DNA from 3 places in the Streptomyces sp. NPDC001270 genome. Region 1 is predicted to be linked to each of the others. Evidence: riboswitches for the same ligand, from Rfam matches in the RefSeq annotation. Region 1 holds a riboswitch; each other region holds the start of a gene.
The links. A riboswitch is a leader RNA that binds a small molecule or an ion and turns the genes downstream of it on or off. The one in region 1 is predicted to bind thiamine pyrophosphate.

Region 1 (4,067 bases):
TTTGACCCGAGCCTCAGCAGCTCGGCACCCGCCGGATCGAGCCCAGCCTGCCGGCATGCCTCCCTGAGCACGTCTTCCGCGGCCTCCGCCGTGAACGGCGTCACGCTGCCCTGGGTGTCTCCGTCGCCCGACATCATGGGGCCGACGCTACCGCCAGCATGGGCCGGGCCGACAGACGGCCCGTCGTGGAAGGATGTCCCATGCCCTTGGCCAGGCTCGGAAAATGCAGGTCACAGGCGTGCGGGCAGTGCCTAGCATCGCTTCCGCCGGGCCGTCTGTGGGCCGTCCGAGGGCGGCCGACAGCGACCGGGAACGACAGACAACGACCACCGCGCGGGCTTTCCGCCGCAGGTCACCCGAGTGGATCTGCGACACTGGTACGGCCATGCCTAAACCCGGAGAACTCACCTTCACAGCCCCCCGCGGCGCCCAGCGGCCGCCGCGGCATCTCGCTGATCTCTCGCCCGCCGAACGCAAGGAGGCCGTCGCCGCGATCGGCGAGAAGCCGTTCCGGGCGAAGCAGCTCTCGCAGCACTACTTCGCGCGGTACGCGCACGACCCCGAGCAGTGGACCGACATTCCCGCGGCCTCCCGCGGCCGGCTGCGGGAGGCGTTGTTCCCCGAGCTGATGACGGTCGTACGGCATCTGTCGACCGACGAGGGAACCACGCGCAAGACGCTGTGGCGGCTGTTCGACGGGACGCTCGTCGAGTCGGTGCTGATGCGGTATCCGGACCGGGTGACGATGTGCATCAGCTCGCAGGCCGGCTGCGGGATGAACTGCCCCTTCTGCGCCACCGGGCAGGCCGGTCTCGACCGGAACCTGTCGACCGCCGAGATCGTGCACCAGATCGTGGACGGGATGCGGGCCCTCAGGGACGGCGAGGTGCCCGGCGGCCCGGCGCGGCTGTCCAACATCGTGTTCATGGGCATGGGCGAGCCGCTCGCCAACTACAAGCGGGTCGTGGGCGCGATCCGGGCGCTCACCGACCCCGAGCCGGACGGGCTCGGGCTGTCCCAGCGCGGCATCACCGTCTCGACCGTCGGACTCGTCCCGGCCATCCACCGGTTCGCCGACGAGGGCTTCAAGTGCCGCCTCGCGATCTCCCTGCACGCGCCCGACGACGAACTGCGCGACACCCTCGTCCCCGTGAACACGCGGTGGAAGGTGCGCGAGGTGCTGGACGCCGGTCTGGAGTACGCCGCCAGGTCCGGGCGCCGGCTGTCCATCGAGTACGCGCTGATCCGCGACATCAACGACCAGGCGTGGCGGGGCGACCGGCTCGGCCGGCTGCTCAAGGGCAAGCCCGTGCACGTCAACCTCATCCCGCTCAACCCGACGCCGGGCTCCAAGTGGACCGCCTCCAGGCCCGAGGACGAGCGGGCCTTCGTGGCGGCCATCGAGGCGCACGGGGTGCCGGTGACCATCCGGGACACCCGCGGGCAGGAGATCGACGGCGCCTGCGGTCAGCTGGCTGCCACCGAGCGGTAGCCGGACGGTAGTCTGAGCCCGGTCATAACGTCATATCGCGAACCTCGTGTTCCGAACATTCCGAATATTCCGACAGGGGAGCGCCACAGCGCTGAGAGTGCGGCACACCGGCCGCAGACCCTCCGAACCTCGCCCAGGTCATTCTGGGTAGGGAGATCGGTCCTCACTCAAGCTGTTGCGCCCTGCCCGGACCTGCCTCGTACGGTCCGGGCAGGGCCGCGTCTCTTCCTGGTCAACCCCAGGAGGAATCCAGTTGCACACCAAGACCTTCGTGGCCGTCGTGGTCGGGCTCGGCCTGGTCACGCTGTCCGCGTGCGGGTCCACGAACGACGGGGGCGCCGACGCCAAGACGGTCACCCTCGTCAGCCACGATTCGTGGGCGGTCTCGAAGAACGTGCTCAAGGACTTCGAGAAGCAGTCCGGTTACACCGTCAGGGTCCTCAAGGACGGCGACGCCGGGCAGGCCGTCAACAAGGCGATCCTGACCAAGGACAACCCGCAGGGCGACGTCTTCTTCGGCGTCGACAACACCCTGCTGTCGCGTGCCCTCGACAACGGGCTGTTCCAGTCGTACCAGCCGAAGGACTACGACCGGATCGAACCCGAGTACCGGGACGGCGCGTCCGGGCACCGGGTCACGCCCATCGACACCGGTGACATCTGCGTCAACTACGACAAGGCGTACTTCGAGCGGCACCGGCTGGCCCCGCCGCAGACCTTCGACGACCTGGTCGAACCCCAGTACAAGAACCTGCTCGTCACCGAGAACGCCGCCACCTCCTCGCCCGGCCTCGGCTTTCTGCTCGGCACCGCCGCGAAGTACGGCGACGCCGGCTGGAGCGCGTACTGGAAGAAGCTCAAGGCCAACGGCGTCAAGGTGGTCGACGGCTGGGAGCAGGCGTACGACGAGGAGTTCTCCGGCTCGGCCGGCGGCAGGAAGGCGGGCGGCGACCGGCCGCTCGTCGTGTCGTACGCCTCCTCGCCGCCCGCCGAGGTCGTCTACGCCGACCCGAAACCGGCCACCGCGCCCACCGGAGTGGCCGCCGGAACCTGCTTCCGGCAGATCGAGTACGCCGGACTGCTCTCGGGTGCCCGCAACAGCGCGGGCGGCAAGGCGTTCCTGGACTTCCTGACCGGCAAGGAGTTCCAGGAGGACATGCCGCTGAACATGTTCGTCTACCCGGTGCGCACGGATGCCGCGGTGCCGCAGGAGTTCGAGAAGTACGGCCCGCAGGCCAAGGACCCCGAGACCATGGCGCCCGACCGGATCGCCGCCGACCGTGACCAGTGGGTCAAGTCGTGGACCTCACTCGTACTGAACTGACCGGGGCGGACGAGGGGACCGGGCCGGCGGAGGCGGCCGGTTCCCTCCCGCGCGGGCGGCACGGCACCGGGAACCTGGTGCGGCTCGCGCTGCTGGCCGGACCCGTCGCGTTCTTCGCCGTGTTCTTCGCCTGGCCGGTGGCCGCGATCGTCGCCCGCGGTCTGAAACCGGACGGCGCCTGGCGGCTGGGACGGATCGCGGACGTCGTGGCCCGTTCCGACATCCGGCACGTGCTGTGGTTCACCACCTGGCAGGCGCTCGCCTCCACCGCGCTCACCCTGCTGGTCGCGCTGCCCGGCGCGTACGTCTTCGCCCGCTTCGACTTCCCGGGCAAACGGGTCCTGCGGGCCGTGGTCACCGTGCCGTTCGTGCTGCCGACCGTCGTCGTCGGCACCGCCTTCCTCGCCCTCGTCGGGCGTGGCGGCCTCCTCGACGACCTGTGGGGCGTGCGGCTGGACACCACCGTCTGGGCGATCCTGCTCGCGCACGTCTTCTTCAACTACGCCGTCGTCGTCCGCACGGTCGGCGGACTGTGGTCCGGGCTCGACCCGCGCCAGGAGGAGGCCGCGCGGATGCTGGGCGCGTCGCCCCTGACCGCCTGGCGCACGGTGACCCGGCCGGCGCTGGCCCCGGCGGTGGCCGCCGCCGCGCTGATGGTGTTCCTGTTCACCTTCACCTCCTTCGGCGTGGTGCAGATCCTCGGCGGCCCCACCTTCGCCACGCTCGAAGTGGAGATCTACCGGGAGACGTCCCAGATCTTCGACCTGTCCACGGCCGCGGTCCTCACCCTGGTCCAGTTCGCGGCGGTCGGCGTGATCCTCGCCGTGCACGCCTGGACGGTACGGCGGCGGGAGAGCACGCTGCGCCTGGTCGACGCGTCGCTGACGGCACGCCGGCCGCGCGGGGCGGGCCAGTGGGCGATGCTCGGCGGTGTCCTGGCCACCGTCGCCGTACTCGTGCTGCTGCCGCTCGGGGTGCTGGTGCAGCGCTCCCTCGCCGCTCCCGGCCTCGGCTACTACCGGGCGCTGACCCGTGCGGACGGCGGTACGTTCCTGGTGGCGCCGATCGCCGCGGTCGGCAACTCCCTGCGCTACGCCGTCGTCGCCACCGCCATCGCGGTGCTGATCGGCTCCCTCGCCGCCGCGGCCCTCGCCCGCGGCGCCGGCCGGATCGTACGGGGCTTCGACGCGCTGCTGATGCTGCCGCTCGGCGTGTCCGCCGTGACCGTCGGTTTCGGTTTCCTGATCGCGC
Region 2 (4,067 bases), on a different contig from region 1:
GCGACACGGTGGCCCGGCGGCCGGGCACGGGGCGCGATGCGCGGCACCGGGTCCGGCGGCCGGGCGCCGGACGGGCCCGGGCCGTGATCCACCCCGGCCGTGGCCCGTCCGGGGGCCGCGGCCCGTACGTCGGAGGGCGTTCGGATCAGACGGCGAGCGCCTGGGCGCGGCGCTTCACCTCCGTGCCGCGGTTCTCGCTGAGGGCCTGCGCGGGGGTGCCGGGCAGGGTCGGGTCAGGAGTAAAGAGCCACTCCAGCATTTCCTCGTCCGTGAAGCCGTCGTCCCGCAGGAGCGTCAGGGTCCCGGACAGACCCTTGACGACCTTGTCCCCGTCGATGAAGGCGGCAGGGACGTGCAGCGCACGGTTCTCGCCACGGCGTACGGCGATGAGCTGGCCCTCCTTGACCAGCTGCCGGACACGTGTCACCTCGACGCCGAGCTGCTCGGCGATGTCGGGGAGGGTGAGCCATGCAGGGACGAGAGCATCGATCTTTGCGTCAATCTCGGTCACGGAAACAGCGTGCCATCCCGGACCGACAGTCGGAAGCCAGGCCCGTCCGACCTGGGGATATCGCGCGTCACGCGGTGGCCTCCTTCAGCGGCCTCGCCGGGTCCGCGAGCAGCAGCGGATCCATCGGCGTGCCCGCCTCGATCAGCCGCCGTCCCTGCGCCAGATCACGCGGCCGGCCCACGGCCAGCAGGGCGACCAGCCGGCCCGCGCCCAGCCAGCAGACGGTCCAGGCGGGCCCGGCGGGGTCGCCGCGCCACAGCAGCGTGTCGGCCGCCGGGTAGTGGCCGACGTACTGCACGAAACGCCCGAACTGCTCGGACCAGAAGTACGGCACCGGGTCGTAGGCCGCCGGGGTGTCGCCGATGATGTTCGCGGCGACCGTGCGCGGCCCCTGGAGGGCGTTGTCCCAGTGGTGGACGAGCAGGCGCTCGCCGTACCGGGCGGAGGGGAAGGACGCGCAGTCACCGACCGCGTAGACGTCCGGCGCGGAGGTGCGCAGATGGTCGTCGGCCACGACCTCGCGATGGGCGCCCAGCTCGATGCCGGAACCGGCCAGCCAGGCGGTGGCGGGGCGGGCGCCGATGCCGACCACGACGGCGCCCGCGGGCAGCCGCGAGCCGTCGTCGAGCACCACCGCGCCGGGCTCGACGCGCGCCACGCGCGCGTGGGTGCGCAGTTCGGTGCCGCTGTCCGCGTACCAGGCGGCCATCGGCGCCGTGACCTCGGCGGGGAGCGCGCCCGCGAGCGGGCGGGCGGCGGCCTCGACGACCGTGACCGCACAGCCCGCCTCGCGGGCCGCCGTGGCGAACTCGGCGCCGATCCAGCCCGCGCCGACGACCACGATGTCGTGCTGCCGGGCGAGCACCGGCCGCAGCGCCTGGGCGTCGTCGAGGGTGCGCAGCAGGTGCACGCCGGGGACGCCCTCCGCGCCGGGCAGCCGGATCGGTTCGGCGCCGGTGGCGAGGACCAGGACGTCGTACGGCACCGGACCGGCCGCGGTGTCCAGCTCGTGGTCGCCGGGGCGCACGCCGAGCGCCTCCCGGCCCAGTTCGAGGTCGATGCCGAGCGCGCCGAAATCGACGTCGAAGGCCGAGCCCTCGACCTTGCCGAGCAGCACGGCCTTGGACAGCGGTGGCCGGTCGTACGGCGCGTGGGGCTCCGCGCCGACCACGGTCACCGTGCCCCTGAACCCTTGCTCCCGCAGGGCGACCGCGGTCTGCACCCCGGCCATGCCCGCGCCGGCGACGACCACGCGCCGCACCTGTGACGTGCTCCGTTGCTGCGTCTGCTGGCTCACGCTGATCACCATAGTCAACTGACGATTTGTCAGTCAGGGGGCGTGCTGGGTGACCTGCTGCACACGGGCTCGTCCGGTGTCCGCCAGGGGCCCGCGCCGGCCGTTCCTCCGTGCGCGTCGCGCCGCCCGGCCGGAGCCCGCCGAGCCGCGTGCGGGCCGAGGCCGCGAGCGGGGTGCGGGCCGAGGCTTCCTTTTCGAGGCGGGCGGCGGCGGGCTAGGGTGGCCACCGTACAAGCACTCGCGGGAGCCCGGACGCACCGGGCTGAGAGGGAGGCTGGCGGCCTCCGACCGTACGAACCTGATCCGGGTCATGCCGGCGAAGGGAGGGGCTGGACGCCCATGTCGTCACGTACGTCGGATGTCCTCGTCATCGGGGGCGGAATCATCGGCCTGGTCACGGCCTGGCGGGCCGCGCAGCGCGGATTCGCCACGGCCGTCGTGGATCCCGAGCCGGGTGGCGGGGCCGCACAGGTCGCGGCCGGCATGCTGGCCGCGGTCACCGAACTGCACCACGGCGAGCAGACGCTGCTCGGCCTGAACCTGGCCTCGGCGCGCCGCTATCCGGACTTCGCGGCCGAGCTGACCGAGCTGACCGGCCGCGACCTCGGCTACCGCCGGTGCGGCACGCTCGCCGTCGCGCTGGACGCCGACGACCGCGCGCACCTGCGCGACCTGCACGAACTGCAACAGCGCTCCGGTCTTGAGTCCGAGTGGCTGTCCGGCCGGGACTGCCGTCGTCTGGAGCCGATGCTCGCGCCGGGGGTGCGGGGCGGGCTGCGGGTGGACGGCGACCACCAGATCGACCCGCGGCGGCTGGCGGCGGCGCTGCTGGCGGCCTGCGAGCGGGCGGGAGTGGTGTTCCACCGCGCCTGGGCCGAACGCTGCGTGGTGCGCCGGGACCGGGCCGTCGGGGTGATCACCGGGGACGGCACCGAACTGGACGCCGGGCAGGTGGTGCTCGCGGCCGGCAGCCTGAGCGGCCGGCTGGCGGGCCTGCCGGAGGCCGTGCTGCCGCCGGTGCGGCCGGTGAAGGGTCAGGTGCTGCGGCTGACCGTGCCGAAGCGGTACGCGCCGTTCCTGAGCCGGACCGTGCGGGCCGTGGTGCGCGGCAGCCAGGTCTACCTGGTGCCGCGGGAGAACGGTGAGCTGGTCGTCGGGGCGACCGACGAGGAACTGGGCTGGGACACCACGGTGACCGCGGGCGGCGTGTACGAGCTGCTGCGCGACGCGCACGAGCTGGTGCCCGGGATCACCGAACTGCCGCTGACCGAGACCCGGGCCGGGCTGCGGCCCGGCTCCCCGGACAACGCGCCGCTGCTCGGCCCGACCGCGCTCGACGGGCTGCACGTGGCCACCGGGCACTACCGCAACGGCGTGCTGCTCACCCCGGTCACCGGGGATGTCATGGCGCACGTCCTGGCCACCGGGACGCTCCCGGAGGAGGTCCGTCCGTTCACCCCCGCGCGCTTCGGCGCCGCCGCCCTCACGGAGCAGCCCGCATGATCATCTCCGTCAACGGGGAGCACCGGGAGATCGCGCCCGGCACGGCCCTCGACGCCCTCGTGCAGACCCTCACCACAGCGCCCGGCGGAGTGGCCGCCGCGCTCAACGAAACCGTCGTCCCGCGCGCGCAGTGGCCCGCCACCGCCCTGAGCGAGGGGGACCGCGTCGAAGTCCTCACCGCCGTCCAAGGAGGCTGAACCATGGCCGACGATCCCTTCGTCCTCGGCGGTACGTCCTTCACGTCCCGGTTGATCATGGGTACGGGCGGTGCGCCCAGCCTCGACGTGCTGGAGCGGGCGCTGGTCGCCTCCGGAACGGAGCTGACCACCGTGGCGATGCGCCGGGTCGACCCCGATGTGCACGGGTCCGTGCTCTCGGTCCTGGAACGGCTCGGCATCCGGGTGCTGCCCAACACGGCGGGCTGCTTCACCGCGGGCGAGGCGGTGCTGACCGCGCGACTGGCCCGGGAGGCGCTCGGGTCCGATCTGATCAAACTCGAGGTGATCGCCGACGAGCGGACACTGCTGCCGGACCCGATCGAGCTACTGGACGCGGCGGAGACCCTCGTCGACGACGGTTTCACGGTGCTGCCGTACACGAACGACGATCCCGTGCTGGCGCGGAAGCTGGAGGACGTGGGGTGCGCGGCGGTGATGCCGCTCGGCTCGCCGATCGGTTCCGGGCTCGGGATCCGCAATCCGCACAACTTCCAGCTGATCGTGGAGCACGCGCGCGTACCGGTGATCCTGGACGCGG
Region 3 (4,067 bases), on a different contig from region 1:
ACTTCTGCAGGCCGAGATCGCACGTCGTCTTGGGACACTCGCGATCTCTATCAGTATCTGAAAACTCACTCCTTGTGATCTGTCGTGTACGTTCAGCAAGATGCCATCAGTGCCAATGGGTCATTCCAGGCCAGTCCGCATGACATGACGGGGTAGGCGATGCGCGAGTCCGTACAGGCAGAGGTCATGATGAGCTTCCTCGTCTCCGAGGAGCTCTCCTTCCGCATTCCGGTGGAGTTGCGGTACGAGACCTGTGATCCCTATGCCGTGCGGCTGACCTTCCACCTGCCCGGAGACGCCCCGGTGACCTGGGCCTTCGGGCGGGAGCTGCTGATCGACGGGGTGGGCCGGCCGTGCGGGGACGGTGACGTGCACATCGCACCCGTCGATTCCGAGGCCCTGGGCGAGGTGCTGATCCGGCTTCAGGTCGGCGGCGACCAAGCGGTGTTCCGGTCCTCGGCACCGCCGCTGGTGACGTTCCTGGACCGTACGGACAAACTGGTGCCGTTGGGCCAGGAGGGGGCGCTCGCCGACTTCGACGCTCACCTCGAAGATGCCCTGGACCGCATCCTGGCCGAGGAGCAGAGCGCCGGCTGAGACGTGGCCGGCCGGGCGCCGGGCAGTGCCGGCGGCGGATTGTGCAGGAACGCTTCCTCTTGGACCTTCCCGCTCTGGGCGGCGCGTCACCGCTTGCGGCGCCTGCCCCTACCGCCGCGCGCCACGGCGGCCGGTGCCGGGACCGCCGCCCCCACGGGTGCCGGGGCTGTCTGCCCCGGCCGGTCGGCCGACACGACCAGCGCCGCCAGCGCCGTGGTGACTGGCACCGAGGCGACCAGACCGATCGAGCCCACCAGAGTGCGGACGATCTCCTCCGCCACCAACTCACTGTTGGCGACCGTGTCGACGCTGCTCTGCGCGATCGAGAAGAGCAGCAGCAGCGGCAGGGCGGCGCCGGCGTAGGCGAGGACGAGCGTGTTGACGACGGACGCGATGTGGTCACGGCCGATGCGGATGCCCGCCCGGTACAGCCCGCGCCAGCCCATCGAGGGATTGGCCTCGTGCAGTTCCCAGACGGCGGAGGTCTGCGTCACCGTCACGTCGTCCAGGACGCCCAGCGAGCCGATGATGACGCCGGCCAGGAACAGACCGCTCATGTCGATCGACGGGTACAGACCGTGGATCAGGCCGGTGTTGTCGTCCGTGTTGCCCGTCAGCGCCGCCCAGCCGATGAACCCGGAGCCGAGGACGCCGATCAGCAGCAGCGAGACCAGCGTGCCGAGGACGGCCACCGAGGTCCGGGCCGACAGGCCGTGGCAGATGTACAGGGCGATCAGCATGATGGCACTCGAACCGATCACGGCCACGACCAGCGGATTCGAGCCCTGTAGGACGGCGGGCAGGATGAAGAGGGTCAGCACCAGGAAGCTGATGGCCAGGGCGACGAGCGCCATCACGCCCCGCAGCCGGCCCACCACCACGACGGCGAGCGCGAAGATGCCGGCGAGCAGCGCCAGCGGGAGCTTCCGGTTCACATCGGTGACCGAGTACTGAAGGTCCTTCGGGGCCGACGGCTCGTAGGCGACGACCACCTTCTCGCTCTGGTGCAGTTGCCGTGACTGGTCCGGCTGCACGATCTCCGTGAACGTACGGCCCTTGTCCTTGCCGGTGTCGACCCGGATGGTGGCCTTCTTGCAGGTACCAGTGGCCTGCTGCTGTGCAGAGTTGCCCTCGGCGGTGGAGGTGTCGCCGGTCGGGGTGTCCCCCGAGGCGTTCACCGACTTGCAGCTCACCGCGACGACCTGGGTGACCGTGGCCTGCTGTGTCTGCCGGTCGAAGCCGACCCCGGTGCGCTCGTGCGGCGGGGCCCCGCCGGGCCAGAGCACCACGAGCCCGACGACGACCGCCGTCGTGAACGGGATGAGGACGGCCGCGATGACCTTGCGCAGATGCTTGGAGACGGGCGCCGCGGGCCCGTGACTGTGGCCGTGTCCGTGTGCATGGCCGTGTCCGTGGCCCTCGCCGGGGCTCTGGCCGGAACCCTGACTGGCTCCCGGACCGTGTTCGTGGCCCGGACCATGGCCGTGTCCGGCCCCGGAACCGTGGCCCTCGTGGCCGTGTCCGCCGCCCTGCTCGGAGCCGCGTCTGCGCTGCGGCTCGGGTGGGGGGTACGGGGACTGCTGCATCGTGGTCACCGACCGATCATCGCAAGAACGACAGGGGCCCTCTGTTCACCGCGCCCGAAGTGACGCTAGCGTGGAGGCACCTTTGCACACGCGGGAGCTCGGAGCACCGGGCTGAGAGGGCGCTGACCTCCGTATTCGCGATGTTTCACGTGGAACGATCGATGTCTCACATGGAACACCGATGAACGGAAGCCGCTGCGTCGACCGCTGAACCTGTTACCGGGTAATGCCGGCGTAGGGAGTAGGTCTCATGGCCAACAAGGACGAACGCACGCCTGTCTCCACGCAGGACGCGACGATCGGAGCCGTCAACGGATCCGACGGCGTCGAGGGCGCGACGACGGGGAAGTCCATCGGCTGGCACAAGGGGTATGTCGAGGGCTCACGCTCCGACCTGCACGTGCCTGTCCGTCAGGTGCATCTCACCAACGGGAAGTCGGTCACGCTGTACGACACCTCGGGGCCGTACACCGATCCGCTCGTCGAGACCGATGTCCGTAGGGGCCTGCCGCCGCTGCGGGAGAACTGGATCATCGCTCGCGGGGACACGGAGGAGTACGCGGGCCGTCCCGTCCGCCCCGAGGACGACGGAATCAAGCACACCTCGCCGCGCGGCGGGCTGCGCAACCTGGACGCCGTCTTCCCCGGCCGCCCCAGGCAGCCGCGCCGGAGCCGTGACGGCGCCGCAGCGGTCACGCAACTCGCCTATGCGCGACGCGGCGAGATCACTCCGGAAATGGAGTTCGTGGCGATCAGGGAGAACGTTTCTCCCGAAGTGGTCCGCGAGGAGATCGCCGCGGGACGGGCTGTCCTGCCGGCCAACGTCAACCACCCGGAGATCGAGCCGATGATCATCGGCAAGCGGTTCCTGGTGAAGGTCAACGCCAACATCGGCAACTCGGCGGTGACCTCCTCCATCGAGGAGGAGGTCGAGAAGATGACCTGGGCGACCCGCTGGGGGGCCGACACGGTCATGGACCTGTCCACCGGCCGCAACATCCACACCACTCGCGAGTGGGTGCTGCGCAACTCCCCCGTCCCCATCGGCACGGTGCCGCTCTACCAGGCACTGGAGAAGGTCGACGGCAGGGCCGAGGAACTGACCTGGGAGATCTACAAGGACACGGTCATCGAGCAGGCCGAGCAGGGCGTGGACTACATGACGGTCCACGCGGGCGTCCGGCTGCCGTACGTGCCGTTGACCGCGAACCGCAAGACCGGCATCGTCTCGCGCGGCGGCTCGATCATGGCCGCCTGGTGCCTCGCGCACCACAAGGAGTCGTTCCTGTACGAGAACTTCCAGGAACTGTGCGAGATCCTCGCCGCCTACGACGTCACGTACTCGCTCGGCGACGGCCTGCGCCCCGGATCGATCGCGGACGCCAACGACGAGGCGCAGTTCGCGGAACTGCGCACGCTCGGGGAACTCAACCGGATCGCCCAGCGTTTCCATGTACAGACGATGATCGAGGGCCCGGGACATGTCCCGATGCACAAGATCAAGGAGAACATCGACCTGCAGCAGGAGATCTGCGATGAAGCTCCATTCTATACGCTCGGCCCGCTGACCACGGACGTCGCTCCGGCCTACGATCACATCACCTCGGGCATCGGGGCCGCGGTGATCGCCTGGTGGGGCACGGCGATGCTCTGCTACGTCACGCCCAAGGAGCACCTGGGCCTGCCCAACCGGGACGACGTCAAGACCGGCGTCATCACCTACAAGATCGCTGCCCACGCGGCCGACCTCGCCAAGGGGCACCCGGGTGCCCAGGAGTGGGACGACGCGCTGTCCGACGCTCGGTTCGAGTTCCGGTGGGAGGACCAGTTCAACCTCGCCCTGGATCCGGACACGGCACGGGAGTTCCACGACGAGACGCTCCC

Region 2: it holds a riboswitch for thiamine pyrophosphate, as region 1 does, so the genes downstream of both, thiO (glycine oxidase ThiO) here and ACFY2B_RS18275 (thiamine ABC transporter substrate binding subunit) in region 1, are expected to answer to the same signal.
Region 3: it holds a riboswitch for thiamine pyrophosphate, as region 1 does, so the genes downstream of both, thiC (phosphomethylpyrimidine synthase ThiC) here and ACFY2B_RS18275 (thiamine ABC transporter substrate binding subunit) in region 1, are expected to answer to the same signal.

What each region holds. Positions count from the first base shown of each region.
Region 1 is NZ_JBIAXM010000010.1:45,752-49,818, reverse strand. Features, by position in the region: gene ACFY2B_RS18285 (phosphotransferase enzyme family protein) at 1-137, opposite strand, end outside; gene rlmN (23S rRNA (adenine(2503)-C(2))-methyltransferase RlmN) at 386-1,492, shown strand; TPP riboswitch at 1,557-1,664, shown strand; gene ACFY2B_RS18275 (thiamine ABC transporter substrate binding subunit) at 1,746-2,816, shown strand; gene ACFY2B_RS18270 (ABC transporter permease) at 2,909-4,067, shown strand, end outside.
Region 2 is NZ_JBIAXM010000014.1:43,770-47,836, reverse strand. Features, by position in the region: gene ACFY2B_RS23760 (Rv2175c family DNA-binding protein) at 146-511, opposite strand; gene ACFY2B_RS23755 (NAD(P)/FAD-dependent oxidoreductase) at 579-1,820, opposite strand; TPP riboswitch at 2,039-2,150, shown strand; gene thiO (glycine oxidase ThiO) at 2,148-3,311, shown strand; gene thiS (sulfur carrier protein ThiS) at 3,308-3,508, shown strand; gene ACFY2B_RS23740 (thiazole synthase) at 3,512-4,067, shown strand, end outside.
Region 3 is NZ_JBIAXM010000012.1:59,652-63,718, reverse strand. Features, by position in the region: gene ACFY2B_RS21295 (IclR family transcriptional regulator) at 1-61, shown strand, start outside; gene ACFY2B_RS21290 (SsgA family sporulation/cell division regulator) at 160-597, shown strand; gene ACFY2B_RS21285 (YibE/F family protein) at 684-2,192, opposite strand; TPP riboswitch at 2,264-2,441, shown strand; gene thiC (phosphomethylpyrimidine synthase ThiC) at 2,434-4,067, shown strand, end outside.